Regions from separate parts of the Microbispora sp. H10949 genome, predicted to be linked through region 1. Evidence: riboswitches for the same ligand, from Rfam matches in the RefSeq annotation. Region 1 holds a riboswitch; each other region holds the start of a gene.
The links. Region 1 has a riboswitch for cyclic di-AMP ahead of HHX40_RS14290 (CHAP domain-containing protein). Riboswitches for the same ligand answer to the same signal wherever they lie in the genome.
Positions count from the first base shown of each region.

Region 1 (7,533 bases):
GATCCTGCGCGCCGCGGTGGACGAGATGCTCGAATCGGGGTACGCCGGGCTGACCATGGACAAGGTCGCCACCCGCGCCGGCACCAACAAGAACGCCATCTACCGCCGCTGGCCCAGCCGTCTCGCGCTCGGCATCGCCGCCTACCGGCAACTGGTCACGGCGGTGCAACCGCCCGACACCGGCGACGTGCGCGGCGACGTCCTGGAGATGCTGCGCCGGGCCAACCGCCACTGGAGCTCCCCCCTCGGCGCGATCCTGCGCGAGCTGATATCGGCCGCCGGCGGCGCGCAGGAGTTCCTCACGCAGTTGCCGGAGCAGTCCGGCGACGCCGCGGCCGCCGCCTGGCTGACGATCCTGGGGCGGGCGGTCGCGCGCGGCGAGGCGTCCCCCGAGGCGCTCCATCCCCGCGTCGCCACGGTGGCCGTCGTCCTGCTGCGCAACGAGTTCGTCGTACGCGGGGTGCCCACCGCGCCCGACGACGTCCTCGTCGAGATCGTCGACGAGGTGTACCTGCCTCTGGTGCGAGGCCGCGGCACCGCGCACCATGGCGGGGACGACGGGTGACGACCGAAGGGCGGTGCCGATGTCCGGCGCGCAGTTGTACGACACCATCGGTGCCGCCTACACGGTGACACGGCGCACCGAACCGCGCATCGCTGAGCGGATATGGGCCGCGCTCGGCGATGCCCGGACCATCCTGAACGTCGGGGCGGGGACCGGGTCCTACGAACCCCCCGACCGCCATGTGCTCGCGGTGGAACCGTCGGCGCTCATGCGTTCGCAGCGCCCTCCGGACGCGGCGCCGTGCCTGGCCGGGTCTGCCGAGAACCTGCCGTTCGCCGACCGGTCCTTCGACGCCGCGATGGCTGTCTCCTCCGTTCATCACTGGCAGGACCCGATCGCCGGCCTGCGCGAGATGCGGCGGGTCGCGCGCCGGGTGGTGGTGTTCACGCACGACACCAGTGACGCCGGATGGCTTCGCCGGTTCTGGCTCACCCGCGACTACCTGCCTGAGGTCGCGGACCTCCGCACCGGCCGGCCTTCGGTGACCGAGTTGGCCGGTGCGATCGGTGCCCGGATGGAGCCGGTGCTCATTCCGTGGGACTGCGCCGACGGCTTCTTCGAGGCGTACTGGCGCCGGCCGGAGGCGTACCTGGACGAGAACGTCCGTCGCGGGATATCGGTCTGGGCCAGGGTCGGGCCGGATGCCGAGCGGCGTGCGGTGCACAGCCTCCGTGACGACCTCGCATCCGGCCGGTGGGCCGAGCGCAACCGAGAACTCCTCGATCTCGAGGCGGCCGAGCTTGGCCTTCGCCTGCTGGTCGCTTGAACCTCCGCAGTCTCCAGCCCGTGAGAACAGCCACCACGTCGGCGGCGACGCGGCGAGTCGGGGTGTCGGTAAGACTCGTGCAGCTTCTTCGCGGACCCGCTCAGATCGGTCAACGGCGCACCCGATAGCGCAGGTGAAGCACCCGGTTGCCCTGAATCACCACGTCAGGATCCTCCAACAGGTGCTGCGCGTGGATCGACCCGAAGTAGCGCTTGCCGGACCCGAACACGACGGGTACGACGTCCATGCGCACCTCGTCGATCAGGCCTGCGGCAAGCACCTGGCCACCGACGTCGCCGGCGGCGACCTCGATCAAGCGGTCACCCGCGAGCTCCTGCGCCTTGGCCACGGCTGCCTCGACGCCGTCGACGAAGTGAAACGGCGCCTGGGGGTCCCAGCCCTCGGGCATCGGCCGGTGCGACACGACGACAACGTGGTCGATGCCGCTCGGCGGCTTGCCGTCCCAGCCGTCCGTCAGGTCGAAGACGTGGCGGCCGACGATCGTGACTCCGATTTGGTCCCAGTACGCCCGGGTGTAGTCGTAGGACGTCTGCGACACCTTCAGCTCGCCGCTCTCGTCCAATGGGACGTCACCGCTGGACAACCAGTCGAACAGCGGCCCGGGCTGGTCATTCTCGTCCGCGACGAAGCCGTCCACCGACACCGAGCTGTACATGACCACCTTGCCCACGGGGCTCTCCTCTGCTTTGGGGTGCCCCAAATTAGCGTGTCGTGAGCTGTCACTCTTGTAAGAAATCAATCGGCCGGCAGCGGCCAGCCGTCCATCACGTGGCCGGGATGTTCGCGCAGGAACCGCCGCCGGACTTCGACGTACCGGGTCGGCGTGAGCCCGGTGAACGCCCGGAACTCGTGGCCGAAGTGGGCCTGGTCGAAGTAGCCCGCGCCACCGGCGAGGTGGCCCCAGTCGATCGGTCCGGCGGGGTCGATCGCGAACACGGTGGCGGCGAAGCGGTAGGTGCGGGCCAGCCGCTTCGGCGTGACGCCGATGAGCTCCTTGAACCGCTGCGTCAGATGGGTGCTGCTGACACCCGCTGCCACGCGCAGGTCGCCGATCGCCACCGCCCCGCTGGTCGCCGCGATGACGCTGCTCGTATGGCGGACCAGTCCCAGGCCGGTGGTCTCGGACAGCCGTCGCATCAGCTCCTCCTCGAGCAGCGTCAGCATCTCGTGCGGTCCGCCCGCCGTGGCCAGCCGGTCTCGCAGCTCGGCGACGGCGGGCCGGCCCCAAACCTGCTCTACCGTCACCGGCCGGTCACACAGCTCGGCCGCGGGCATCGGCAGGAACGGCGCCAGCCCCCACGGCTTGACGTGCACGCCGACGGACCGGGTCCGGAGTGGGTAGCCGAACTCCAAGGCGCGGGTGGGCATGGTGACCACGCAGCCGTCGGCGTACTCGGCCGTCTCGATGTCGGTGCCGGCGCGGATGCGGAACGGCGCCCCGAGGTTGACGATGAGCAACGCCGCCGGCATCGGCGGCAACGTCAGCCGGGCGTACGGCGGCGCACCCTCCAGGTAGTAAAGGTCGTCGATCAGCCTGTCCAGCGGAGGTCGCGGCACTCTGGACACGTACTCCACGTCGACAGTATCGCCGACGCCCCGCCGGCATCGAGCGCCGAGACGGTCCAGCCGCGCTGCCGCCGGAACGGGTGAGCGTCCGGCGTTACGCAGTCGGCAGGTCGGTACGACTCCTCGTGTCGGCACCGACGTCGGACATGGTGAAGTAGGCGGCGCTCTCCGCGTCCGCCGTGAGTTCGGGGTCGGGAGCGGTGGCGAGCTGACGCGCGATGCGGGTACGAAGCAGCGAGCGCACCTCGGCCAGATTGACGATCTGGGGAGCGAACCCGCGCGGGTCCAATCCCAGCCGCACCATGTCGATCGGCGGCCGCAGCAGGTCGGGGGCGACATTCGCGAGGAACGGGTCGATGGCTCGGTTGGCCATCTCGATGCTCCATCCACGATCGATGACCAGCGCCGGGTACGGCTCGCGGTCTCCACCAGGCTGACGTGACGGACTGAGACGTCGGCGGCGATGTCTGGCGCCTTGCGACGGGCTGATCGCGGAGGCGTGGGAGATCATCGAGCCGGTGGCGCAGGCAGCCGCCAATCCGACGTGGTGGGAACCCGCTGGTCACTGACCCGGCCACAAGCCGAGAGCCGCGGTCGTGAACACGAGACCCCGGTCATAAGGGCTCGGGTTCGCCGCGGCTCTGAGGCTTCTTGGTCGAGTATTCCTACGGGGATCTCGTCAGGAGGCGAGTTCGGCGGGGTAGACCGGGTAGCCGTACCCGGCGACCTGCCAGGTGGGGCGGGTGCGGGCCTCGACGGCCCCGTTCCCGGTGTTGCCCTCGACGGTGCGGATCGTGCCGTTGCCGTTGTCCCTGACGACGAAGCCGACGTGCTGGATGTCGCCGATCTTCTTGCTGCCGCTCCAGCTGAAGAACACCACGGCCCCGGGCTTGGGCGTACGGCCCCAGCGGCCGTGGTCGGCGAACCAGCGGGCGTGCTCCACGGTGTAGGCGTCGGAACCCATGACCGGCTGGATGCCGAGCTGCTGGCCGACCCAGGAGACGAACATGTCGCACCAGGGGGCGTTCTCGTACTCTTCCAGCGCCCCGCCGTCCCGCGCGAGGGTCTCGCGGGCGCGCGGGCTGGTCATGTACCACTCCTGGAACTTGGTCCCGCCGCCGTCGGCGTCCTCGCTGATGCCGACCTGGCTCGCGGCCAGCTTGATGACGTCCTGGGGGCCGACCTTGGGCAGCCGGGCGGCGATCTCGGTCAGGGACGGCGCGGCTACGGCGGCCGTGCCCTTGCCGGCCGCCGGGTTGTCCGCCGCCTGCGCGGCGGGCGGGGCGATCGCCACGGCCGAGGCGAGGACTCCGCCGGCGAGGGCCGTGCGCAGACAGGTCGTGAGGGCGTGCATGATGGGCGGACTCCCTTTGCTTCCATGCTGCCGACCGGGTTAGCTGACGGGTTCGGGCTGGAAGTCGCCCTACGGCAGGTATGCCGATTCACCCCAGGAAGAGGTTGGGTCCCCGGCTCCGCTCGCGCGGATTAGGCAGCCGAACGGCAGGCCGAGATCGGCCGGCCGCGTCGGTGTGAGGTGGGCTTTCTTGACCACTGAGATGAGCAAGTGGGCCCCGAGTTGCCCAAAACGTAATAGACACGTCCAAACCAGTCAAGTCATGACAAGTCGGGTTTTACCTGGTGAGATGCCGGGCGGGCGGGGGCAAAGAACGGGTCCGCCCGCCCCGCCGGGGTTGCCGCGTTCCCCTTCTTCTCCTCTGCTCACACCTCTGTTCGCTCACAGCGAACGCGCCTCGCTGACCTGGGGGGAGGCCGAACCACGTGCTGGTGGCATGGCTGAGCGCCTGGGGTGAAGTACACGCGGCCCCGTGACCTTCGAGGTGCGCGTTGGCATCGATCGACCGCACCAGTCGGGAGTCGCCCGGCTACACCACGCCGGACCGGATGGCGGCCAAGATCCGCACAACCACCTGCCGTTGTGCGAGCAGTACTACAAGTCGCGCCGGGCAGCGCTGTTCACGCCGGTGTACGCCGCCGCCCGCGCGCGGGGACGAGGCGGCGCGGCGCCGCCGGCTCGGAGATGACCATCGTCTTCATGGCGTCACCCCGGGCGGTGCGGTCAATCGCAGGACGGGTACGGCCATGGGCCGTTCAGGTAGTTGAACATGGCGTTCCAGCTGTAGTACCAGTCCTCCGTGTCGGACTGGCACGCGATGAAGTTGTAACCGAAACTGCCCGAGCCGTCGTCGGGGTAATTGGTGAAGAGCGTGCTGTGGAAGACCAGAAACCATTTCGCCCTGTTGCCGTTGTGTGCCCAGCACAGGGCTTTCAGGGTCTGGTCGCCCATGATGCCGGCCTCCTCCAGGTGTTGGAGAGCCGGCCATATTTCAGTCAGATCCCTGGGACGGTCCCAGCCGGCGATGGGCAGAAAATCTCCGCTGTTCGGTTCGAGGACGGCGACCCGGTTTCCCGCGGTGAGCCAGTAGTAGCCGTTGCCGTCGGTCGTGGCGCAGGAGATTCCGTTGGCCCAGTGGTCTTTCTCTTCTTGACCGAAGTCTCCGCGGTCGATCCGGCCGAGCCCGGCCCACGTCTCCGTCAGTCTCGACGGCGACCAGGTGAGAGAGTCTCCGTAGCCGTTCGTTCTCGCGCAGTACGGGCCGTTGAACAGCCACCACATTCCGGTGCGGGGGACGAAGGTGCACGTGTCCAGCCCGCTGTCGAACTCCGCATGGCCCTGGAGGCAGGGCCATCCGTAGGTACTCCGGAAATCCCGGGGGTTGACGTGCATGGAGTTCCCGTCGTACTCGGTGGAGAAGTAGATCGACGACACCGAGGACTCGTCCGGATTCGAATTGGTGGCGGTGAAGGCCCAACGCTTGTTGTAGAGGCTGATGGAGTTGACAGTCCACCACCGCAGGCCGTTCACGGTGGCCGGGGGGTCCCATCCTCCCGGGGGGACGTAGCCCTCGTCCGGCTCCGGCATCACGGTAGGATCGGGGATATATCCCACCAGTTTGACCCTTCCGTCTGATACGCCGTTCGACACCACCTTGATCGACTCCGCCTCGGCGTCGATATAGATACTTATCGCCTCGAAGAGCGGCGCGAGTTCTTCGATCGCCTCCATGGACGCGTTCAGAAGCTGATCGAAGAGCTTCTCCATGCCGTCGATCCAGATGACCGCCTGTTTGCTCAAGTGAATGGTGTAGCGAAGGCCGTCCAATTCGGTGTAGACGTCTCCGCTGATGTCGGCATTCCCGGTGTCGGCCCTGCGAGGACGCGGGCGGTGCACGAGCGTTCCATCGACAGGTTGATCGGGAAGCGGCATGGCGTCTCCTCCAGGACCGTCACGGACGTGCGCTCGGCAGCGCGCGAGATACGACAAATCACACGGCTGTCATTACATCGAGTTTATGAGCGGTGATGCGCCTGTACAAGGGTTCTGCGACAGGCGGCCGAGTCTCCGCAAAATCCCACCGGGCGTCTCACTCCATGACCTCGACGTTTCCGCTGCTCAGAGATATGCGCTGGATTTTCGGCGGATACCGCACCGACCCGAGGCCCGAAATTACGTCTTCCGGCATCTCATTACCGGCCTGATATGCACGCCCGCAACCGGGCATCGTCACAGACCGGGCCAATCCCGCGATCCTCATGCGTCCCAATGGTTCTCGCCGAAAAAACAACGCTGAGCGGCGACGGCCCAGCTCATAGGGGAAATCACGTCGCGCTGGATTCCTTCTCATGTTCCCGCGGCATTCGCGTGACGGTCACGGGTGAGGGGTGCTGTACCGCCTACGACACCGGTTCGCGCCTGCGACGTACCGGCCGCCGGCGTGCGACACGTCTCGCTCGCACTCCGGTCGCCCCTACCTGGGCAGACGTACGGTGACCACCAAGCCGCCCTCCGGGCGGGCGCGGGCGTCGGCCGTGCCGCCGTGCGCGACCGCGATGGCGCGGACGATGGACAGCCCGAGCCCGGCGCCGCGGGCGGACCGGATCCGGTCGCCGCCGTGCCGCCGGAACGGCTCGAACAGGTCACCGACCTCGTACGGCGGCACCGGCGGCCCGGTGTTCTCCACGGTCAGGCACGCCCCGGCGTCGTCCTCACGCAGGCGGACCCAGACCTCCCCGTCCCGCACGTTGTACTTGACGGCGTTCTCCAGCAGGTTGACCAGGCAGCGTTCCAGGAAGAGCGGATCGCCGTGCGCGACGGCCGGGCACAGGTCCTCGTGGACGGTTACCTTCCCGCGGCGCGGCTGCGGGCCGATCTGCTCCATCGCCGTACGGACGACCTCCCGCAGGTCCACCGGTCTGCGGGTGGTGATCTCCTGTTCCGACTGCGCCAGCATGAGCAGCCCGTCGATCAGCCGCTCGTACCGGGCGGTGGCGCCCAGCAGGGCCCGCGCCAGCGCCTTGAGGTCCTCCGACGCCGCGGGCTCCTCCAGCGAGACCTCCAGCACCGTGCGGTTGACCGCCAGCGGGGTGCGCAGCTCGTGGGAGGCGTTGGCGATGAAGCGGCGCTGGGCGTCGAAGACGCGGTGCAGCCGGTCGAGCATCGCGTCGAAGGTGTCGGCCAGCCGCTTGACCTCGTCCTGGGGGCCGCGCAGGGCGATCCGCTCGTGCAGCGTGCTCTCCGACAGCCGCTGCGCGGTCT
Region 1 covers NZ_JABBWZ010000005.1:177,388-184,920, reverse strand. The annotation lists gene HHX40_RS14315 (TetR/AcrR family transcriptional regulator) at 1-565, shown strand, start outside; gene HHX40_RS14310 (class I SAM-dependent methyltransferase) at 585-1,331, shown strand; gene HHX40_RS14305 (dihydrofolate reductase family protein) at 1,441-2,022, opposite strand; gene HHX40_RS37685 (helix-turn-helix domain-containing protein) at 2,088-2,927, opposite strand; gene HHX40_RS14295 (hypothetical protein) at 3,013-3,429, opposite strand; gene HHX40_RS14290 (CHAP domain-containing protein) at 3,598-4,272, opposite strand; cyclic di-AMP (ydaO/yuaA leader) riboswitch at 4,286-4,420, opposite strand; gene HHX40_RS14285 (hypothetical protein) at 4,996-6,204, opposite strand; gene HHX40_RS14280 (HAMP domain-containing sensor histidine kinase) at 6,746-7,533, opposite strand, start outside.

Region 2 (7,533 bases), 340 kb from region 1:
GCGTGAGGGCGACCGGCTGCTCGGCTGGCTCGGCTCACTGCCCGGCTGAGCCGGCCCCGCTCCGGGACAGGAGCGTGGTCAGGGCCGTCGTCCGCGCGTCGTCCCAGCCGGCCGGCGGCGCGATCCGCGCCCAGGCGGCGGCCACCTCGCCGTCGTAGTCGTGCCCGTGGCCGGGCGGTGCGTCGAGGGAGAACACCAGATCCGCGGTGACCTGCCAGAACGTGACGAACGGATACCAGCGGATCCAGGGCAGCACGTCGCCGCCGCGCCGTTCCTCCAGCCAGTCCGGGCGGCCGAGGATCAGTCGCGGGGTCCACCACACGATCGGATCGGAGGGATGCTGGAGATAGACCACCCGCGACCCGTCCCAGGAGGCGGGCGCGGGCAGGTCCTCGGGCCCGTTGGCGAAGCGCACGGTCTCGCCGTCCCGGTAGACGGGCAGCACCTCCCGGCTGCCCGGGTCGCGGCCGTCCACGAACCGCCGCCACAGCGGGCTGCTGTCGGGCGGCCCGACGAAAAGCGCGCCGTCGGTGCGCTCGCGCAGGTCGCGGTCGTCGCGGAACGCCGACTCCGCGCCGAACGCCCCGAGGCTCTCCCCGAACACCAGCAGCCGGGGCCGGTGACCGGCGGGCAGCCGCGACCACCGGGCGTACACCTGGCCGAACAGCTCGCGCCCGGCCGCCGTGACGCGCTCGCGGTCCACCAGGAAGGACAGCCAGCTCGGCAGGTAGGAGTACTGCATCGAGACCAGCGCGGTGTCCCCGCCGTACATGAACTCCAGGGCGGCGGCGGCCTGGGGGTCCACCCAGCCCGTGCCGGTCGTCGTGATCACGCACAGCACCGCCCGGCGGAACGCGCCGGTCCGGTCGAGCTCCCGTACGGCGAGGGCGGCCCGCTCGCGGGCGGTCACGGCGGAGTCGAGCCCCGCGTAGACCCGGACCGGCGGGAGCGCGGGCCGCCCGGTGAAACCGCTGAGTTCCCCGACGGTAGGGGCGCCTGCGACGAACGCCCGGCCCTCCAGGCCGAGCGACGCGAAGGAGACCAGGGAGGAGGGGCCGCCCGAGACGGCGGCGGACCGGGGCCGCGAGGTGCCGGGCGCGGTCTCGCTGTTGATCGCCGCGAAGCTGTTGTCGGCCCCTCTGAGCAGGGCCTCGGTGAGGATCCCGTCGGTCAGCAGGACGGCCAGCACGCCGACGCCGAGCGTCGCGGCCAGCCGCGCCGCCGTGGCGGGGATCCACCTGCCGAGCACGCCTCCGAGCGCCCGGGCGGCGACGCGCAGCGCCCTGGCGGCGGCCAGCAGGAGCAGGAACACCGCCGCCGCGACGAACGGCACGCCGAGATAGCCGAGCCGTTCCGGCGGGCGCAGCCCCATCAGCGGGTAGATGGCCCTCTGGGCGCGTACGCCGAGGACCAGCGACGCGGCGCCCAGCCCGCAGCCGAACGTCGCGACCAGACGGCGGACCCGCCGCCGTCCCGTACGGTGCCACCCCTCGCGCCATCCCGCGCACCGGGCCCCGGCATACCGCCGGACGACCGGGGCGGCGCTCCGGCGGGCCAGGGTGCCGGCGGTCACGCCGGCCAGGTATCCGGTCGCGGTCAGCACGCCCGCGATGATCCCCTGCAGCGGCCACGAGCGGGGCAGCAGCGACGGCGTGAGGGACAGGCAGAAGAAGATCGCGGCGAACAGGATCCCGGCCGTGTCCAGCGCTCCGCCGAGCCGTACCCGCCCCTCCCGCATCAGGCCCCCGATTCACCGCCTGTCCGCCGAACTCGCGGAGCAGGCAGGCTATCAAGTCACCGGCAGGTCACGGTCCCGCCCCCTGCACGGCCTCATCCCCAGTGGTCGCCCCAGCCCCACAGGTTGGGCCCGAGCGCCGCGGCGGGGTCGTCGTGGTACACGCCGAACCTGCCGCGGAAGAACAGCATCGGCCGCTGCTCCGGATGGACGGGTTCGAGTTCTCGGACGAGGCCGATCACCACGTCGTGGTCTCCGGCCACGTGCACCTCCCGGACCTCGCCGTGGACGCGCAGCAGCACGTCCCGCAGGGCGGGCGTGCCCCAGCGGGACAGGTCCCAGGCGAGCCCGGCGAACTTGTCGCCGTTGCTCGATCCGAACCTGGCGCACACGTCGACCTGCTCCTCGCCGAGGACGTTGACGCAGAAGCGGCCGGACTTCCTGATCCGCGGCCAGGCGCGGCCCTTGTGGTCGGCGCAGAAGAGCACGAGCGGTGGTTCGAGCGACACCGACGCGAACGACTGGCAGGCGAACCCCACCGGATCGCCGTCGTCGAGACCCGTGACCACGGTCACGCCGGTCGCGAACATCCCGAGCGCGCGCCGGAACTCCGCGGGCGACGGCGGCGGCGCGTCTCCGGAGCCGGGGTCGCCGAGGCCGGGGCCGGCGGAAGCTGCGGTCATGGGTTCACCTCTCGCGTGCGGTCCGGTGGCTCCGGTGTGCGTGCCTCTGGTGCGGCTCTGGTCCGGTGACTCAGCGCTCAGGTCACGAACTTACAAACCCCCTCGGCGCCGCGCCGCACGGGATCCCGTCCAACGGGGCACCCTGCATGACGAGTCTTCCCAGGTAAAAACAGGTTTTGTCAGGTTTACACCATTGTTGAGCTGTATGTACCTTTAGGTGCCACGGCATGGGTACCGGTGACATCCGCGTCGCCTCCGTTGCCGTGTCGTTGCCCGGACCGTGCGCTCTTCTGTGCGCGCGGCCGCCGAGTCCGCGTTCCGCGGAGCCGGGGACCCACTTCTCGGGGTGAATCGGCGCGCAGACCCCCAGATGCGCCCGTAGGGCACTTCCTGCCCGAACCCGTCAGCTAACCCGGTAGGCGGCATGGAAGCAAGGAGCTCAACCGCGTCATGCCCACCATCAGGTTCTCTCCCGCCGGGCGGCCCTCCGCCCGCCGCCTGCGCGCCGCCCTCGCCGCGGCGGCACTCGCGGTCACGGCCGGCACGGCCACCCTCACCGCCGCCACGCTCGTCGCCACCGCGGCCGCGCCCGCTCCCGCCTACGCGAACCCGCACACGTACGGCCAGGACGTCTCCGGCTACGAGGCCGACCACGACTGGATCAACAGCCGGGCGCAGTTCGGCTTCATCAAGGCGACCGAAGGCCTGGACTGGGTCGACTCGTCCTTCCCCCGGCACTGGCGGGAGCTGGACAAGAAGGGGATCGTCCGCGGCGTCTACCACTACGGCCACCCCTCCAACGACCCGATCGCCGAGGCCGACCACTTCCTCCGCGTGGTGAACGCGCAGCCGGGCAAGCCCGGCGACATCCTCGTCCTCGACCTGGAGACCGCCGACGGCCAGTCGGTGCAGCGCGTCAACGCCTGGGCCAGGAAATGGCTGGAGTACGTGACCGCCAAGACCGGCGTCCGGCCGATGTTCTACAGCGGCTGGAACTTCGCCGACAAGTACGGCCGCGGCCTGGGCGACTATCCGCTGTGGGTGGCCCACTACAGCCGGAACCCGGGCGACATCACCCCGCCGGCCGACTGGAAGAGCTGGGCGATCCACCAGTACACCGACTCGCCGATCGACCAGAACGTCTCCGCGCTGAGCCCTCTCGAGCTGCGCGCCCTCGGCCGCCACTGAGGCTCCGTGGTCCCGGGGCGGGCGCCGCCCGCCCCGGGACCATCCTCAGTCCGATTTCACACTATTTCCGACCACTTCAGACCACCGCGCCCGATCCGTCGCGGGCCACGGGCCGGCGACGCGGAGCGGCGGGTGCGGGCGGCGGTTGACCGGCGCGCCTCTCCAGCTCGATCGCCGCCGGCCCCGCCACGAACGACGACGACAGCGTGCCCGCCACGATGCCGATCAGCAGGGCGATCGCGAAGTCGCGCAGCGAGTCGCCGCCGAACACCGCCAGCGCCGCCAGGATGAACAGCGCGCCGAGCCCCGTGTTCACCGTACGCGGCACGGTCTGCAGGATCGCCGTGTTCACCACCCGCCCGAAGGGCGTCCCCCGTGACACCGGCCACAGCTCGCGGACCCGGTCGAAGAGCACGACCTTGTCGTTGACCGAGTACCCGATGATCGTCAGCATCGCGGCGAGGAAGACGCCGTCGATCGGCTTGCCCAGCCAGGCGAACGTGCCCACGACGACGGCCGCGTCCACGAACAGCGCCACCACGGCGGCGGCGCCGAACGTCCACCGGAACCGGAACGCCAGGTAGGCGAGCTGGGCCGCGAGCGCGACGCCGAGCGCGATGAGCGCGTTGCGGCGCAGCTCCGCGCCCAGGCTCGGCCCGACGAGCTCGTCGCGCTGCTTGGTGACCTCCCCGACGCGCCGGTCCAGGGCCTCCTCGACGCGGACGACGTCGTCGGCGGTGATCTGCCCGGTCCGTACGGAGATCGCGTCGTCCGACCGCTGCACGACGGCCGTGGGGAACCCGGCGTCCGACACCGCCCGCCGGGCCGCGGCGACGTCGACCGGCCCGCTCGTGCCGAACTCCACGATCCGCCCGCCGGTGAACTCGACGCCGTAGTTCAGGCCGCGGGTGACCAGCCCCGCGCCCACCAGCACGAGCAGCCCGGCCGCGACGGCGAGCCAGCGCCGCCCCGCCCGCATCAGGTCGGGGTTCCGCCGGGTCAGCCAGGTCCTGACCCGTCCGATCGAGCCGAGGCCCGACACCCCCGGGCCGAACCTGCCGATCAGGGCGGCGGCGAGCACCCGGGTGATCAGCATGGCCGAGATCAGCGAGGCGAGCACGCCGATCGCCAGCGTCACGCCGAAGCCCTTCACCGGCCCCGACGCCAGCCAGAACAGCAGCCCGGCGGCGAGCAGGGTGGTGATGTTGGAGTCGGCGACCGCGCTCCAGGCTTTCTTGAACCCCCGGTCCAGGGCGGCCTTGAGGCCCCGGCGGGGCGCCGCGCCGTACTCCTCCCTGGCCCGTTCGAAGACCAGTACGTTGGCGTCCACGGCCATGCCGATCGCCAGGACGAACCCGGCGAGGCCGGGCAGCGTGAGCGTGGCGCCCATCGCCACCAGTCCCGCGTACGAGATCAGCCCGTAGCAGGCCAGCGCGACCGCGGCCAGCAGGCCCACCAGGCGGTAGACGAGGCCGATGAACACCGCGGTGAGGATCACCCCGGCGACGCCCGCCTTGGCGCTCGCCGCGATCGCGTCGGCGCCGAGGGTCGGGCCGACCGTACGCTGCTCGACCAGCTCCAAGGGCACCGGGAGCGACCCGCCCTTGACGAGCACGGCGAGGTTCTGCGCCTCCTCGGCGGAGAACGACCCGGTGATCTGGGTGGTGCCGCCGGGGATGCCCGCCCCGCAGGTCACGGTCTCGTTCACCTGGGGCGAGGAGATGATCTCGTTGTCGAGCACGATGGCGACCCTGCGCCTGGGATCGCCGATCGGCTCGCAGGCCGCCTTGCCGGTCAGCTCCCGCCAGGGGCCCGCCTCCCGGAAGTCGATCGTCACGAACCAGCCGGGCCCGAGCTGGGGGTCGGTGCCGGCGGCGGCGTCGGTGACGCCGGCCCCGCTGAGGGCGACCGGCCCGAGCTTCAGCTTCTGGCCGCTCTCGTCGGCGATCGCGTCCTTGTCGCCGTCCCCGGCCGGGCCGAGCACCGGGTGGAAGTTGAGCTGGGCGGTCTTGCCGATGACCTCGGCGGCCTCGCGCGGGTCGAGCACGCCGGGCAGTTCCACGATGATCCGCTTCTCGCCGGAGCGGACCAGGGTGGGTTCGACGACTCCGAGGGCGTCCGCACGGCGCCGGAGCACGTCGAGGGCACGGTCGGTGGCGTCGGCGTCCGCCCTGACCGTGGGGGAGTCCTTCGTCTCGAAGACGAGCTGGGTGCCGCCGCGCAGGTCGAGCCCGAGGCGCGGGGCCATGGTGAGGGCGAGCAGCAGTGAGGTGGCGATGACGGCGAGCGCCGCCACCGCGCGCCACAAAGGCGCACGTGACATTGTGCCTCCACAGGCAGGTACGAGGAGAGAAGAGGGCCTCAGTACGCCGTGGAGGGAGGAGCCCGCGCGGCCGTCGTGCGGCGCGGGCGCTGGGCGGGACGATCGTCGTGATCCGGGCCGGCTCGGGTGACCCGGGTGCCCCCGCGCGGCGACGCGGAGGCGGGCGGCAGGACCGGCCCGGCGGTGGCGCCGGGGCCGCCCGGACCCGCGTGGATCCGGGGCTGGTCACTGTGCGCGGGCCGCCCCGCGCTCGGTGACCCCCAGTGCCGCGCCGTCGTGTTCCGTGCGCTCGTGTCCTTCGCCCTTACAGGGCTGGCGGTCGTGGGTCGCGCTGCCGTGGACGCGGCGGTCGCTGCGGCGCCCCGCACGCCCGCGGTCTCCGCGGTGACGGGTGCGCCCGTGAGGCGGAGCCCGCCGGCAGACTGGGTCATGCCCTGAGCGGCGGCGGGCGAGCCGCCGGCGGTCAGGAAGCCGGTGGTCAGGAAGATCGCGTGCAGCAGGAGCAGCAGCGCGGCGGTCAGCCTGCTTCGCACGATCCCTCCCTCCCGCGACGACCCGGTCTCACGTCACCGTAGCCGCTCCGGCCCGGACCTGCCGCGTGCCGTGATCGCGCAGGGCGAAAAGTGCCGAGATCATTCGAAAATGGGCGGAAATAAGGTGAGAAACGGGCGGCGGAAAACGTAGATGACCGTTTCGCGAAGGTGGGCTATGGTCGGTCTCATGGCGACCTCACGACGTGGCATGTGCGGGTCCACCGCCTTCACGTGGGTGGTGGGCCTGCTGATGCTCGGCCTTGCCCTGGTCGCCTCGACGCCCGCCTGGTACGGAGGCGACCCCGCGCAGCACGCGCCCCAGGCCGCCGCCGAAGTGTGGACGCCGGGGGCGTGGTCGCCCCAGTCCGCCACCCTGCCCGCGGGCGCCGGCTCAGAGCACATGCCGCTGTCGTTGCGGCTGCGGAGCGCTGTGGCCGCGTTGGCGGCTCCGGCGTCCGCCCCGGCGCTGGTCCGGCACGACGAGGACGTCTTCCTCAGCCCGCAGCAGACCGGGCATCGCACGGTCGGATCCCGCAGCCCGCCGCTGGTCTAGAACTTCGGAGCGCTCCGAGCCGCGGCGTCGCCCCGGTCTCGTCGTCGAGCAGCCCCAGCCGTCCCAGCCGTCCGGTAATCAGGCCGGTCCACGCGTCGAGTGATCCTCGACAGGGGGTCCGCGACACCGTCTGTGCAGCGGCTGGCGACCTGGCCTGCGACACGGCCGGGGCAGGGCCTCTGAACGGCCGGTCGTATGGTCCTCGACCCGGCTGCATGCAGAGCATCCGCCGCATGACGTGACAGGCGTACCGCCACGAACCGCAGACGCCCCCACCCGGCCCACAGCCGGGCAGGGGGCAGATCCGTCGGGCATCGAGCACAGCCGCGTACCGGGTGTTGCCGGGTGCGAGGCAGGGCCGGGCACCGGGCGCAGGCGGGCATTCCGCTTCGCGCGGTGCACGGCCAGCTCGTTCCGCCGTTCCGCCGCTTCTCCGAGCGGTGTGGTGGGGCGAGCGCTCGTCCCGGGCCCGTCTCGCGTCCGTCTCGCGTCCGTCCCGGGCCCACCTCGCAACCTCG
Region 2 covers NZ_JABBWZ010000005.1:518,786-526,318, reverse strand. The annotation lists gene HHX40_RS15940 (TetR/AcrR family transcriptional regulator) at 1-49, shown strand, start outside; gene HHX40_RS15935 (alpha/beta hydrolase) at 35-1,738, opposite strand; gene HHX40_RS15930 (flavin reductase family protein) at 1,831-2,418, opposite strand; cyclic di-AMP (ydaO/yuaA leader) riboswitch at 2,712-2,855, shown strand; gene HHX40_RS15925 (glycoside hydrolase family 25 protein) at 2,869-3,606, shown strand; gene secD (protein translocase subunit SecD) at 3,683-5,929, opposite strand; gene HHX40_RS15915 (hypothetical protein) at 5,968-6,462, opposite strand; gene HHX40_RS15910 (hypothetical protein) at 6,650-7,015, shown strand.
Region 2: another riboswitch for cyclic di-AMP. It lies ahead of HHX40_RS15925 (glycoside hydrolase family 25 protein); the one in region 1 lies ahead of HHX40_RS14290 (CHAP domain-containing protein).

Region 3 (7,533 bases), on a different contig from region 1:
AAAACGATGCCTATGGCTAAGGATGGGGACGAGGAGCCGATCGCGGACGACCTGGAGGCCGTCACGTCCGCCGTGCTCACCGCGTCGCGGGTGCTCGTCGCGATCTCCGCACGCTCCCTCGCCTCCGCGGAGGACAGAGTCACACTGCCGCAGTTCCGGATGCTGCTGGTGGTCGGGCAGGGAGAGACAAAACTGGTCACGCTGGCCGAGAGACTCGGCGTGAATCCCTCGACCGCGATGCGGATGGCGGACCGCCTCGCCGCCGCCGGGCTGCTGAAGCGCGAGGTGAACCCGCAGAACCGGCGGGAGACGCTGCTGCGGCTGACCGACGTCGGCTCGCGCATCGTGGACGAGGTCACTGCCCGGCGCAAGGCGGAGATCGCGGCGATACTCGCCCGGATGCCCGCTCCCCGGCGTCAGGCTCTGATCACCGCCATGCGCGAGTTCACCGACGCGGCCGGCGAACCGCCCACGACCGTCTCGTTCCCGCTCGGCTGGCCCGATCCGTCCTCCTGACCCGATGCCTGAACGGACCTGGTGATCCGGTACGCCCGCCGGAAGCCGGCCGGGTTCGCGGCGGCGGCGCACTCGCCGGGTACGCGGTCGTCACGCGGACTCAGCATCCGGAGGCGGCGCACTCCCCCGGGATGAGGCCGCCGGAGCCACCGGCCGTCGAGGGCGTGTCGTCGCCTCCGCCGGAGCCGGTGCCCGCGCCGCCCTTCGTGTCACCGCCCGCCTTTCCGGCCGGCCCGGTCTTCACCTGGCCCGTGCCGCCGGGCGCCTGACCGGTGGACCCACCGGCGCCGGAGCCGGTGCCCGTGCCGTCTCCGGCGGGCGCCTGCGCGGAGCCTCCGGAGCCGCCGTCCGCGCCACCACCCTCGGCGTCGCCCGCCGAGCCGTCATCCGCGCCGTCCTCGGCGCCGGTCCCGGAGTCCGGTCCCGCCTCGGCGGGATCACCGGCGCCGTTCTCCTGCGCCGGTGCCGTCTGCTGCCCGGCACCGCCCGCGGAGGGGCCCGGGTCCGTGGCGCCGCGCAACGCGAAACCCGCACCCGCCGCCGCGAGCACGGCGACCAGGATCACGGCGACGATGACGAAGGGCTTCCTGCTCTTCGCGCCGGACGGCTCGTCGCTGGAGAGGATCTCCTGACGAAACTGATCATCCTGGCTCGTCTGTGAGGGGACGCGCCCGTACATGTGAGACAACTCCCAGCGGTCGTATCGGGGGAAAGCTCCACGGCTTCCGCGGGTGGCTGCCCACCCTAGCCGCGCGAGTCACCGAATTTCACAGACACCCGCAAACGATCTCAAACTCCCAGAGTGTTCCCAGGCGCCTCTCCGGCCGGTCAGCCGAAATAGGGGAGGTGGAACGGCTCCTGCGCCGCGGCGGGGCCGGACACCCCGGCTCCCACGACCTCCTGGCCGCGTCGCTCGCCGCCGTGCCCCTCCCGCCGCGGGCCACCCATGCGGTGCCGTCCGCCGGACGTCGCCGCCGCGGCGGCCCTGAAGCGCAGACCCGTCACCGCGGTCGACACGAGCGCGAACAGCAGCCCGGCCGGCAGGACGGCGTCGCTCGGCGAGAAGACCGTGCCCGGCGGCTGCCCGTGACCCGCGGCCATGCTCCGCGTGGCCGACGCCGCCGCCCCCTGCCCCACTGCCCCCTGCACCACCGCCCCCTGGACCGCTGCGTCCGCCGCCACGGGCTGGACGGTGACGGTCACCTTCGGGATCACCTTGACCTTGCGCGGCAGGCCGTACCCGACGATCTTGCTGGAGTCGCGCACCTTGCGCTTGAGCCAGACGCCGTCGACATTGCCCTCGATCGTGTGGACCTTGCCGCCGACGACCTTCTCGACGATGCCGACGTGGTCGATGTCCTTGATGCGCTTCGACCCCGACCAGTCGAAGAAGACCACGGCCCCCGGTTCCGGCTTGCGGCTCCAGGCGCCCTGCTGCTCGAACCACTTGGCGTGCCGGGTGGTCAGCGCGAACTCGCCGACGTGGTCCCGCACGCCCGCCCGGTTGGCCGCCCACGAGACGAACATGTCGCACCAGGGAGCCGCCTTGAAGTCGGAGTCCATGGCGATGTTGTCGGCGTACCACTCGCCGAACTTGGTCGGCTTCCCGGGCCGTTCCCGGTAGCCGAGTTCCGGGCGTACGGCGTCGAGCAACTGCTGTGCTATCGGATCGGTAGAAATCGAAGGCTCCTATGGCGCGCGTCAGAACATGACGAACCCGCCGCCGGGCACGACGGCATGCGGGCATGACCGTCACGCCGACCGTCACGCCGGCGGACGCACCGGCGGACACGGCCGCGGCGGTCCCCGGGCGGGCGGGGTCGGACGGGATTCAGAAACGGGAGATGTGGCAGCCCGTCACGGGCGCGCCGTCACCCCGGAAGCCTGGAGACGTTCCAGGGCGGGCATGTGGTCCGGCGACGGAGGCCGGACCGGGTGGGCAGGTGGAGCGGACACTCCACGCGCTCTCCTCTCCTTGGCCGCCTACCGGGTTAGCTGACGGGTTCGGGCCAGGAGTAGCCCTACCGGATGGTCCGGATTCACCCCAGAAGAGACGTGGGTCCCCGGTTCCCGGGTTCGATGACATCCGGGATTCGGCGGTCGCCGGTCGTCCTCGGGTTGAGGACCACGCACCGGCGTACTGACCGGAAGCATAGTAGATCACGAGAAGGACACGACCGAAAAACCGGCAAACAGGTCCATTTCTGCACCTTCTGCACCATGCTTCCGCAGGTCCTCGCACTGACGGCACCTAATCGTGATATGCGCCACATCGTCCGGTACGGGCCCGTCTGGCACTCGGGCTCCCATAAAGCACGATGGCGGGGCGTGAGCGGGCTCGGGCCCTCTCACGCCCCGTCGATCCGGCCGGCCCCGCCGCGTCGGACCGCTGGCGTCGGACCGCAGGCGGCGGGCTGCCGCGCCGGCTACCACTCACCGCCCGGTGCGCCGACTCCTCTCCGCCGGCCGTGCTCGTGCTGCCGGTAGTTGGCCGCGAACGCGAGCGCGCCGAGGCCGAACAGGAAGATCACCGCTCCGGTGACCACGTTGTTCCAGATGGTCGCGGTGGTCGCCGGCTGGCCTCTGATCACCCACGGCGCGATGATCGCCCAGACGCCGAGCACCGGTGTCACCCAGCTCACGCCGTACGTCCGGCCGAACGCGGAGGCGCAGCTCAGCGCGAGCGCCGTGACGACCAGCCCGACGATCAGGTTGTTGACCGTCAGGCCGCCGAACCCGGTGAATCCCACGATCCACGGCGAGATGGCGAGGTAGAGGCCGGCGAGGAGCGTCACCGCGTCCATGACCTGCGCCGGGGCGGTCGATCCCGCCCGGTCGTACGTCTGGCGCAGCTCCGTGACGTCCGGGCGTCGAGCCAGACCTGGTTGCACCATGATGTGTCACCTCTTCTCCCAGGTGGCCGGGGGCCCGAGACCCCTCTCTTGCATCATGCAACCGGGGACGGCGCGGAGGGGAGACCGCGAGACGCGCGGATTGCAGATGAAGTACATCTGTCAGGCAGATGGCGCCGCCGCCGTCAGGGCTTCCGCCGTGTTGACGATCGAGACGTGGCTGTAGGCCTGGGGGAAGTTGCCCACCTGGCGGCGGCGGGTGGGGTCGTACTCCTCCGCCAGCAGGCCGACGTCGTTGCGCAGGGACAGCAGCCGCTCGAACAGCGCCCGCGCCCGCCTGCGCCGGCCCAGCAGGGCGAGCGCGTGCGCGAGCCAGAAGGAGCAGGGGACGAAGACCCCCTCCCCGCCCGGCAGCCGGTCCACCCCGTCGGCCTCCGGCCGGTAGCGCAGCACGAATCCGTCCTCCGTGAGCTCGCGGCACACGGCGTCCACGGTCCCCGTCAGGCGGGGGTCGTCCAGCGGCAGGAAGCCGAGCCGGGGGATCAGCAGCAGCGCGGCGTCCAGCCCCCTGGAGCCGTAGAACTGGGTGAAGGTGTTGCGGCCGGGGTCGTACCCGTGGGCGCACACGTCCCGGTGGATCTCCTCCCGCAGGGCGCGCCAGCGGCCCACCGGGCCGTCGAGCCCCTGCCGCTCCACCGAGGCGACCATCCGGTCCGCGGCCACCCACGCGAGGACCTTCGCGTGCACGAACGGGCGGCGCGGCCCGCGCACCTCCCAGAGCCCGTTGCCCGGCTCGCGCCACGCGCCCTCGAGATAGTCCATGAACGCGCGCTGCAGGTCCCAGGCGTCCTCCTCCGGCCCCAGCCCCGCCTGTCTGGCCTGGTAGAGGCAGTCGATCACCTCGCCGTACACGTCGAGCTGGAACTGCCGGGCGGCGGCGTTGCCGACCCGCACCGGCCGGGACCCCTCGTATCCCGGCAGCCGGTCGAGGGTCCGCTCGGGCATCCGGCGGCCGCCGTCGATCGTGTACATGATCTGCAGGTCGGCCGGGTCTCCGGCGACGGCCCGCAGCAGCCAGTCACGCCAGGCGGTCGCCTCCTCGGAGTACCCCGCCCCGATGAGCGCCTGGAGGGTGAACGCGGCGTCCCGCAGCCAGCTGTAGCGGTAGTCCCAGTTGCGGGAGCCTCCGATCAGCTCCGGGAGGGACGTGGTGGGCGCCGCGACGATGCCGCCGGTCGGGGCGTAGGTGAGGGCCTTGAGCGTGACGAGGCTGCCGGACACCGCCTCGGCGTACTCACCCCGGTGACGGCACCGGCCGAGCCACTCCCGCCACATGCGCTCGGTGTTCGCCAGCTCCTCGGCGGCCTCCAGCCGGTGCGGGCGGCTCCGCCACGACTCCTGCCAGGTGAGCACGAACGGCACCCGCTCCCCCGCCGCGACGGTGAACGAGGCGGTCGCGGCGCGCGGGCGCGACTCCTGCGTCAGCGGCACGGGAGACTGCAGCCACGCGGCGTTCGGGCCGGCGATCACGGCCAGTTCGCCGCCGCGCTCGCGCGTCCAGGGCACCACCTCGCCGTAGTCAAAGCGCAGCAGCAGTTCCGTACGCATCTCCACCCGGCCGCGCACGCCCTCCACGATCCGGACGACGTCGGGTGCCTCCTGGCGCGGCGGCATGAAGTCGAGGACCCGGGCGCACCCGCCGGGCGCGTCCCAGGTCGTCTCCAGCACCAGCGTGCCGTCGCGGTAGCGGCGCCCGGCGCAGGTGCCTCCCGCGGCGGGCGCCAGCAGCCAGTGCCCGGCCCGGTGCCCGCCCAGCAGGGCCGCGAAGCAGGCGCCGGAGTCGAAGCGGGGCAGGCACAGCCAGTCGACCGAGCCGTTCCGGCCCACCAGGGCGGCCGTGTGCATGTCGCCGACGAGCGCGTAGTCCTCGATCCGCATGGCGCCTCCCCTCACCCGTACGGCCGGGGCCGTACGCCGGGGATGCGGCGGCGGCCGCGGCACACACGTACCCCGGCCTATCTCCGCGAATCGGGCTTATCGCCGCCCGAAGACGTACCGCTCGACGTACTCGTTGGCGAAGACGCCCTGGGGGTCGTAATGCCGTGCCAGGGCGGCGAAGTCGTCCATGCGCTCGTAGCGGGAGCGCAGGACGTCCGGCGGGAGGGTGAAGAGCTTCCCCCAGTGGGGTCGCGCCCCGAACGGCGCCAGGCGCTCCTCGATCGCGGTCAGCACCGGCGTCACGGCGGCCGGGTCCTTGACCCAGGTGAAGTGGAAGGCCACGGTGTCGCGCCCCTGGCTCGGGCTCAGCCAGAGGTCGTCCGCGGCGATGCTGCGGATCTCGGAGATCTGCAGGACCGGGGCGATGCGGTCGCCGATCGCGCCGAGCGCCCGGAACGCCTCGGCCGCGTGCTGCCGGGGCACCATGTACTCCGCCTGGAGCTCCTCGCCGCTGCTCGGGGTGAAGTCGGGCCGGAAGTGCGGCAGGCGCTCGAACCAGGGGCCGGGCGTCCCCATCTGGGTCGTGCAGTGCACCGGGGACACGCCGGGCACGGGGTGGCGCGGGCCGTCGGCCGGGGCCGCCCCGAAGAAGCCGTCCGGCTCCGCGTCGCCGAGGCCGCCGGAGGCGGGGGCGAGGCGTTCCTTGACCCAGACCTGGTTGACGCGCGAGGTCCGCCAGTCGGTGAACAGGCTCACGCTGTAGGCGGCGGACATGACGGCGTCGAACCGGTCGTCGAGCACCTCCGCCGGAAGCCCTTCGTACACGCGCTGCCGGACCTCGAACGCCGGCAGGAGATCGAGCGTCAGGGCGACGACGGCGCCGAGCGCGCCGAGCGACACGACGGCGCCCCCGAACCGGTCGCCGTCCGCGTCCCGGCTCAGCGTGACGAGGTCGCCCTCGGCCGTCACCATCTCGACCGCGCGCACCGACGTCGCGAGCCCGCCGTTGCCGTCGCCCGAGCCGTGGGTGCCGGTCGCGCAGGAGCCCGCGACCGAGATGTGCGGCAGGGACGCGAGGTTGGGCAGGGCGTAGCCCTTCTCGTGCAGGCGCCGCCCGAGTTCGCCGTACCGCACGCTTGCGGCGACCCGGACGGCCGCCGACGCGGAGTCGATGTCGATCTCGGGGGGCAGGCCGTCCAGCGAGACGAGCGCGCCCGGTGAGTCGGCGATGTGGTTGAAGGAGTGGCCGCTGCCGAGGATGCGGACCTTCCCGCTCCGGGCGACCAGCCCGCGCAGTTCCTCCAGCGAGGAGGGCCGGTCGGTCCGCCCGGCCGTGAAGGTGATGTTGCCCGCCCAGTTCGTCACGTCTTGAGTCACTCAACGAGTTTTACCGGAACATCACCCGCGCGCCGGGCCCGGCGTGGCTCCGTACGGCTCAGACGGACGGTTCGGACGGACGGTTCGGACGGACGGTTCGGACGGACGGTTCAGACGGGACGGCCGGGGAGGCCGGCGAGGTACCAGTCGACGAGCTTGATCCTCTCGTCGGCCTGCCTGGCCTCCACCTCGGCCTGGGTCCGCGGCGCGCCCAGCAGCACGTCGTCGCCCGGCCGCCAGTTGGCCGGGCAGGAGACGCCGTCGCGGTCGGCCGTCTGCAGCGCCTCGACGAGCCGGAGGATCTCGGGGACCATGCGCCCCGCGTTCATCGGGTAGTAGAGGATCGCGCGGACGACCGACTCGGGGTCGATGACGAAGACCGCCCGGACCGCCGCCGTGGCCGACGCGTTCGGGTGGAGCATGCCGTACGCGCGGGAGACGTGGGTGCCGACGTCGGCGATGACCGGGAACGGCACCCGCACGCCGAGCCTCTCCTCGATCGCCCGGGTCCAGGCGAGGTGGCTGTGCACGGAGTCGACCGAGATGCCGAGCAGGGCGACGCCGCGGGCCGCGAACTCCTCGGCGAGTTCGCTGAAGGCGACGAACTCGGTGGTGCACACCGGGGTGAAGTCGGCGGGATGGCTGAACAGCACCAGCCACCGCCCCGCGTAGTCGGCGAGCCGGACCGGCCCGTGCGTGCTCTCGGCCTCGAAGCCGGGGGCCCTGTCGCCGATGAGCGGCAGCCGGGTGGCCGGCTCCGCGGCAGCGGTCATGACGTGCTCCTCTCCGTCCGCTCACTGCGCCCGTACCCGCGATGACCGGTCACGACGACGGGCCGTTCGCCCCGGTT
Region 3 covers NZ_JABBWZ010000003.1:599,090-606,622, reverse strand. The annotation lists gene HHX40_RS10120 (MarR family winged helix-turn-helix transcriptional regulator) at 13-516, shown strand; gene HHX40_RS10115 (hypothetical protein) at 617-1,195, opposite strand; gene HHX40_RS10110 (CHAP domain-containing protein) at 1,345-2,169, opposite strand; cyclic di-AMP (ydaO/yuaA leader) riboswitch at 2,481-2,625, opposite strand; gene HHX40_RS10105 (SPW repeat protein) at 2,943-3,410, opposite strand; gene HHX40_RS10100 (glycoside hydrolase family 15 protein) at 3,531-5,306, opposite strand; gene HHX40_RS10095 (D-arabinono-1,4-lactone oxidase) at 5,403-6,683, opposite strand; gene HHX40_RS10090 (peroxiredoxin) at 6,794-7,456, opposite strand.
Region 3: another riboswitch for cyclic di-AMP. It lies ahead of HHX40_RS10110 (CHAP domain-containing protein); the one in region 1 lies ahead of HHX40_RS14290 (CHAP domain-containing protein).

Region 4 (7,533 bases), on a different contig from region 1:
GCTGATGTATCCGGCCATGGACAAGGAGAGCGCCCGGCTCATCGGCGCGGCCTTCGGCCGCGAGGACGCGATCGCCGCCCTGCTGACCGACGCCTCGTTCCTCACCGTGCCCCTAAGGGCCCGGGGACGGGTGCTCGGGTGCGTGGTCTTCACCAGGCGGGCGGGCGCGCCCCCGTTCGAGGAGCAGGACGTCGCGGTGGCCGAGGACCTCGCCACCCGCACCGCCGTGTGCGTCGACAACGCCCGCCTCTACACCACCGAGCGCCGGACCGCGCTGACCCTGCAGAGCAGCCTGCTGCCCGCCGAACTGCCGCAGCCGCTCGGGATGGACATCGCCTCGCGCTACCTTCCGGCGAGCGACCTGATGGGCGTCGGCGGAGACTGGTACGACGTGATCGCCCTTCCCGGGTGCCGTACGGCCCTGGTGGTGGGCGACGTCATGGGCCACGGGACCAGGGCCGCGGCGACGATGGGCCAGCTCCGCACGGCGGCGCGCACGCTGGCGAGCCTGGACCTGCCGCCCGACGAGGTGCTGTTCCGGCTCAACCTGATGAGCCAGGACCTCGATCCGACCCAGATCGCCACGTGCATCTACGCCGTCTACGACCCGGTGACGCGCGGCTGCGCGCTCGCCCGCGCCGGGCACGTGCCGCCGATCCTGCTGCATCCCGACCGGTCGACCGAGATCGTCGAGCTGCCGTCGGGCCTTCCCCTCGGCATCGGCAGCGACCCGCTGGAGATGCGCGAGCTGGTCCTGCCGGCCGGGAGCGTGCTCGCCTTCTACACCGACGGCCTGGTGGAGAGCCGCGAGCGGGACCTGGACGCCGGGATCATGGGGTTGCGCCGCCTGCTGGCCGGGCCCGTCGAGGACCTCGACGACATGTGCGACGACATCATCAGCAGCCAGCGGGCGAGCCACGAGCGCGACGACATCGCCCTGCTGGTGGCCCGTGTGCGTGAGCTCGACCCGGACGAGGTGGCGACCTGCCCCCTGCCCGCCGACCCGAAGTTCGTCTCCCAGGCCCGCCGGTTCGTCCGGGTCACCCTCGCCGCCTGGGGGCTGAGCAGCCTGGTGGACAGCACCCAGCTCATCGTCAGCGAACTGGTCACCAATGCGCTCAAGCACGGCTGGCCGCCGATCGAGCTGCGGCTGCTGCGCTGCCGCACACTGGTGGTCGAGGTCGCCGACGGCTCCCCCTCCAGCCCCGCCCCGCGTACGGCCACCCCCGACGAGGACACCGGCCGCGGCCTCCAGCTGATCAAGCGCTTCGCCTATCGCTGGGGCACCCGGCCCACCCCGTACGGCAAGATCGTCTGGGTCGAGCAGCATCTTCCGTGACCGGCCGCCTCCTCGCGGGCGGGCGGGCATGACTGATCGCCGGGAGGAGTTACGGTCGAATCGGGGAGCTCGTGGCGAGGAGGGGACATGATCGACATCCGGGACGCGTACCGCAGGGCGCTCGACGGTTTCGGCGACCGCCTCCATCTCGTCCGCCCCGGACAGTGGGACCTGCCGACGCCGTGCGTCGACTGGGACGTCCGGGGGCTGGTGAACCACCTGGTGACCGAGAACCTGTGGGCTCCCGAACTGCTGTCGGGCCGCACGGCCGCCGAGGTGGGCGACGCGTTCGAGGGCGACGTGCTCGGCGACGACCCGGTGAAGGCGTTCGAGGCGTCCGCGCAGGGCGCCGTCCAGGCGGTGTACGCCGAGGGCGCCCTCACGAGCGTGGCTCATCTGTCCTTCGGCGACGTGCCGGGCGAGGAGTACATCACCGAGCTGTTCGCGGACGCGCTGATCCACACCTGGGACCTCGCGCGGGCCGTCGGCGGTCCGGAACGGCTCGACCCCGACCTCGTCGCGTCCTGCGCCGAATGGTTCGCCAAGGCGTGGGACGGCTACCGCGAGGCGGGCGTGATCGGGGACGAGCGCGACGTCCCGGCCGGCGCCGACCAGCAGACCAAGCTGCTCGCGGCGTGGGGCAGAACCCCCTGAGACGGCCCCGGAACCGGGCTATCGCCCCGTAGGACGCTTGCCGTGGTTGGCCTTCTTCTTCCTGCGGGCCTTCGACTTGCGTGCGCGTCTGCCCATCGCGGCCGCCTTCCCTGGAGTACGGGTTTCGCCCACTGTCCCCCCGCGGGCGGGCGGCGGCAAGTACCCGCACCCCGGCTCAGCGCTCCTGTACGTATGTGTGCATAATCTGTTGGAATCTGTTTAAAGGAGTGGCGGATGCTGGCCCAGCAACGGCAGCAGGCGATCCTGGAGAGAGTCCGCAGGTCCGGCGGGGTCCGGGTCGCGCAACTCGTGCGTGAGCTCGGGGTGTCGGACATGACGATCCGCCGCGACCTGGAGGTCCTGGCGGAGCGCGGCCTGATCGTTAAGGTGCACGGCGGGGCCACCGCCACCGGCGCCGGCTCCACCGAGGAGCCGGGCTTCGCGGCCAAGTCGATGCGGCAGCAGGCCGAGAAGGAGGCCGTCGCCCGCTGCGCGGCCCCGCTCGTACGGCCGGGAAGCTCCGTCGCGCTCTCGGCCGGCACGACGACCTGGACGCTGGCCCACCACCTGGTGGACGTGCCCGAGCTGACCGTGATCACCAACTCCGTCCAGGTGGCCGACGTCTTCCACCGGGCGGGACGGCCCGACCAGACCGTGGTGCTCGTGGGCGGCGTGCGGACGCCGTCCGACGCGCTGGTCGGCCCGGTCGCGGTCGCGGCCGTCCGCTCCCTGAACGTCGACATCCTCATGCTCGGCGTGCACGGCATGAGCGTCCGGGCCGGTTTCACCACCCCCAACCTGCTGGAGGCGGAGACCGACCGCGCCCTGATCGCCGCCGCCCAGCGGCTCGTCGTCCTGGCCGACCACACCAAGTGGGGGACCGTCGGCATCAGCACGATCGCGGCCCTCGGCGAGGCCGACGTGGTCGTGAGCGACACGGGCCTGCCCGAGGACGCCCGCGCCGTGCTGTCGGAGCACGCCGGCGAGCTCCTCCTCGCGGATCCGTCCGGCGAGGCGCCCCTGAAGACCGCCTCCGTGTGACGCCGCCGCGACGCCGGAGAAGAGCCCTGTGAAGCTGGAGATCGCACCGTGAAGCGCACCATCGCTCATCTGGCCGACGGCCGGGAGCTGATCTATTTCGACCGCCGCGACGACGCCGACCACGACGTGGCCGACCCCCGGGATCTGCCCGCGCGCCCCCTCGCGTCCGAGTTGCGTCACGACCCGCTCATGGACGAGTGGGTGGCCGTCGCCCGGCACCGCCAGACCCGCACCCACCTGCCGTCCGCCCAGGAGTGCCCGCTCTGCCCCGGGCATCCCGGCTCGGAGATCCCCTCGCCGTACGAGGTGGCGGTGTTCGAGAACCGCTTCCCGTCGTTCAGCTTCAACACCGGCGCGTACGAGCAGGTGGGCGGGCTGAGCGAGGTGCGGCCGGGGACCGGGCGCTGCGAGGTCGTCTGCTTCACCTCCGACCACGACGCCTCCTTCAGCTCCCTCGGCGACGAGCGGGCCGCGCTGGTCGTCGAGGCGTGGGCCGACCGCACGGCCGAACTGTCCGCGCTGCCCGGCGTGGAGCAGGTCTTCTGCTTCGAGAACCGCGGCGCCGAGATCGGCATCACGCTGCCGCACCCGCATGGGCAGATCTACGCCTATCCGTACGTCACGCCGCGTACCCGGCAGATGCTGGAGACCGCCGCCCGGCACCGCGGCGGCAACCTGTTCGCGGACGTCCTGGCGGCCGAGCGGAAGGGGCCCCGCGTCGTGGCCGCCAACGAGCACTGGACGGCCTTCGTCCCGGCCGCCGCCCGGTACCCCTTCGAGGTGCACCTCTACCCGCACCGCCGGGTGCCGGACATCCCGGCGCTGTCGGCGGAGGAGCGGGCCGCCTTCGCGCCGCTGTACATCGACGTGCTGCGCCGCCTGGACGGGCTGTTCGGCGTCGTCATGCCGTACGTCGCGGCCTGGCACCAGGCTCCGGTCACCTACCGCCGGGATCTGGCCTACCTGCACCTCCAGGTCTTCACGATCCGGCGGGCGGCGGACAAGCTGAAGTACCTCGCCGGATCGGAGTCGGCGATGGGCGCCTTCGTCAACGACGTGCTGCCGGAGGAGGCCGCCCGCATGCTGCGCGAGGTGGTAACGGACTGATCTCCGTACGGTTGCGACTTGGGGTGGCAGTCACCATTTCTTTACCACTAGTATCCCTGGCACCACCGGTTACAGCCGGTGCCGCCTAATCCCGGGCGCCTCGCCCGGGAGCCGGGGACCCATTCACGCCTCTGGGGTAAAGGCACGTCGCTGCCCGGGCTCCTCCAGCCCGCACCCGTCAGCTAACCCGGTCGGCAGATGGAGAGGAGTGGGCTCTGCCCCGCGCGTTCCCCCTGGCCGCCGGTGTGTTGACCGCCGCGGCCCTCGTTCTCGGCACGGCCGCCGGGGGCGCCGCCGCCCCCAAGCCGACGGAGAGGCAGCTCAAGAAGCAGCTCGCCGGCCTGCAGAAGAAGGTCGACCGGCTCATCTCCGACTACAACGCCAAGCGGGTCGCGCTCGCCAGAGCGCGGGACGACGAGGCGGCGGCGCGCGCCCGCGTGACCAGGGCGGAAACCGACTACATGGCGACCCTCGACGAGGTCCGGGAGTTCGTCGGGCTGCGGTACCAGACCGACAGCGTGCGGGTCCTGCCCAACCTGACCGTCTCCGCGGTGGCGTACCAGCTCAAGGAGGAACAGGCCGCGAGGCTCGCGCGGGTCGACGAGGTCCGCACCGAACGGCAGAAGGCCGCCGAGGCGGCGAAGGCGCTCACCGCGTCGCTGAAGTCGCAGGCCGCGGAGGTCGCCGGTCGGCGCCGGGAGGCCGAGAAGCTCATCGACGACATCAAGGACAAGATCGACCGCCTGGTCCCGATCGCTCCGGGCCGGAGGGGCAGCGGGTCGTGGGCGCCCGAACTGCCGGCGGGCGCGGACAACATCACGCCCCGGATGCGGCTCATGCGCTCGGAGGTGGAGGAGCACTTCGATCTGAGCTTCCCGGTCGGCTGCTACCGGGCCGAGAACAGCGGTGAGCACCCCCTCGGCCGGGCCTGCGACTTCATGATGAGCTCGGGCGGCGCCATGCCCTCGGCCCAGATGAAGGCGCTCGGCGACAGCCTGGCCGCCTGGGCCATCAAGAACGGCCCGAAGCTCGGCGTGATGTACGTCATCTGGCAGCAGCGCATCTACAACCTCGGCCACCCGGGCTGGCGCCCCATGTCCGACCGGGGCGGCGTCACCGCCAACCACTACGACCACGTCCACATCTCGATGTACTGAGCAGGAGCTTCGAGGGCCGGCGGCCTCGCCGAGCGAGGCGGCCGGCCCGTTCCGCGTCAGGCGGGGATCTGCTTCTCGTTCCAGGTGTAGTAGATGTAGGTGCTGCCGGGCCCGGTCATCGTGCCGTAGACCTGCCACCAGCTGTTGGTGCCGGGCGAGAAGCGGAAGACCTTGTCGCCGGGCCGGTCGTCCACGAACACGGTCGTGGACCCGTCGGAGGAGTGGATCTGTACCTCGATCGTGAACGTCTCGGTGTCCGGGATGTCGAGGCAGACCTCGTGCGTGTACGCCGACGGACCGGCGATGTTGTAGTTACGGCCGTCCACCGACGGCCGCTGGACGTTGGTGGGGACGTAGCTGGTCCGGGCGTAGGTGTACCCGCCCGTGGAGCAGTCGACCGCGGAGGCGGACGCGGGACCGACGCCGGTGAGCGTGGCGCCGAGGACGCCGGTGGCGACGGCGAGAACGGAGATCGTGCGCTTCATGCCTCTCCTCATCCGTGCAGCGACCCTCCAACCAAAATGGTTGAAGGCTGAACTGATTCTGACTCGATCATGCTGTTTGGACAAGTACAGGCAAAGGTTCGTCCACGCCCGAGTCAAGCGGGTCGCGAGAGCGCGCCCCCTCTCCTGCGCCTGGAAGGCGGGCCGTCCGGCGGGGCGGAAATGAAGTGGTCGCACCCCGGGGGCCAGGGGGAGGATGTCCGGATGACCGACACACGTACCGATCCTCCGCTCGCCGCGGGCGAGCGCGAGATGCTGCGCGCCTTCCTCGACTTCCACCGCCAGACGCTGGCCGTGAAGTGCGAGGGCCTCGCCGAGGAACAGCTACGGCTGCGCTCCGTCCCGCCGTCGTCCCTGTCGCTGCTCGGCATCGTGCGGCACATGGCCGACGTCGAGCGGAGCTGGTTCCGGCGGCGGCTCGCCGGCGAGGACCTCGAAGGCATCTACTACACCGACGACGATCCGGACGGCGAGTTCGACAACGTGGACACGGCGTCCGCCGAGGAGGCCTTCGCCACCTGGCGCGCGGAGATCGAGCACGCGCGGGCGGCGGAGGCGGCCTGCGCCGATCTGGACGCGACGACGAAGGCGGCCCGGCAGGGCGTCCACCACTCACTGCGCTGGATCATGGTCCACATGATCGAGGAGTACGCGCGGCACAACGGCCACGCCGACCTGCTGCGCGAGCGCATCGACGGGGCGACGGGCGAGTAGGGACCCCGTCCCTCACCCGCCGGGCCGGGCCCGCCCGGCCCGGCCCAACCCGATCAGCCCGGTTCAGCCCCGCTCAGCCCGAGATGCGGACGGGGTTCACCAGGTCGGCGTAGATGAGAAGGCCGCCCATGACGACGAGCAGGGCCGCCATGACGTACGTCAGGGGGAGCGCCTTGGCGACGTCCACGTAGCCCGGCATGGGCCGCCGGCGCACCCGGGCGAAGGCCCGCTTGACTCCCTCCCACAGGCCGCCGGCGATGTGGCCGCCGTCCAGCGGCAGCAGGGGGACGAGGTTGAACATGCCGACCGCGAGGTTCAGCCCGGCCAGCAGGCTGATGAACACCTCGATCTTGCTGTCGATGGGGATGTCCGACGCGGCGATCTCACCGCCGATGCGGCCGGCGCCGACGATCCCGATCGGCCCGTTCGGGTCGCGCTTCTCCCCCGAGAACGCCGCGTTCCACACGCCGACCATCTTCTTGGGGATGTTGACCATGGCCGCGGCGGTCCGCTTGGTCAGGTCCCACATCTGCCCGACGACGTAGCCGGGGCCCTGCTTCTCCACGACGATCGTCGGGCTGACGCCGAGGAAGCCGACGTTCCTGTCCACCTTGTCGGGGTCGGTCTGCGAGGGCATGTCCTGCGCGATCAGGTCGACGTCCACCGTCGTGGTCCGGCCGTCGCGCTCGATGCCGAGCGTCGTCGCCCCGGCGCCGTGCGACCGGATCTGCCGGGTGGCCGCCTCCCAGCTGGCGACCGGAGTGCCGCCGACGGCGACGATCCGGTCCCCCGGCCGCAGCCCCGCCTTCGCCGCGGGCGTCAGCGGGTCGCCGGACGCGCAGTCCCGGTGCGCGGCCTCGGCCGCCGGGATAGCGCACTTGGACACCGAGGAGACGACCGGTTTCGTCGTCCGCACGCCGAAGCCCATCATCACGACCGCGAAGAGCACGAACGCCAGCACGAAGTTCATCGCGGGCCCGCCGGTCATGATGATGACCTTCTGCCACCAGGGCTTGCG
Region 4 covers NZ_JABBWZ010000006.1:580,146-587,678, reverse strand. The annotation lists gene HHX40_RS19145 (ATP-binding SpoIIE family protein phosphatase) at 1-1,339, shown strand, start outside; gene HHX40_RS19140 (TIGR03086 family metal-binding protein) at 1,427-1,993, shown strand; gene HHX40_RS38240 (50S ribosomal protein bL37) at 2,012-2,089, opposite strand; gene HHX40_RS19135 (DeoR/GlpR family DNA-binding transcription regulator) at 2,228-3,034, shown strand; gene galT (galactose-1-phosphate uridylyltransferase) at 3,083-4,141, shown strand; cyclic di-AMP (ydaO/yuaA leader) riboswitch at 4,215-4,352, shown strand; gene HHX40_RS19125 (hypothetical protein) at 4,387-5,298, shown strand; gene HHX40_RS19120 (hypothetical protein) at 5,355-5,783, opposite strand; gene HHX40_RS19115 (DinB family protein) at 6,006-6,515, shown strand; gene HHX40_RS19110 (M50 family metallopeptidase) at 6,589-7,533, opposite strand, start outside.
Region 4: another riboswitch for cyclic di-AMP. It lies ahead of HHX40_RS19125 (hypothetical protein); the one in region 1 lies ahead of HHX40_RS14290 (CHAP domain-containing protein).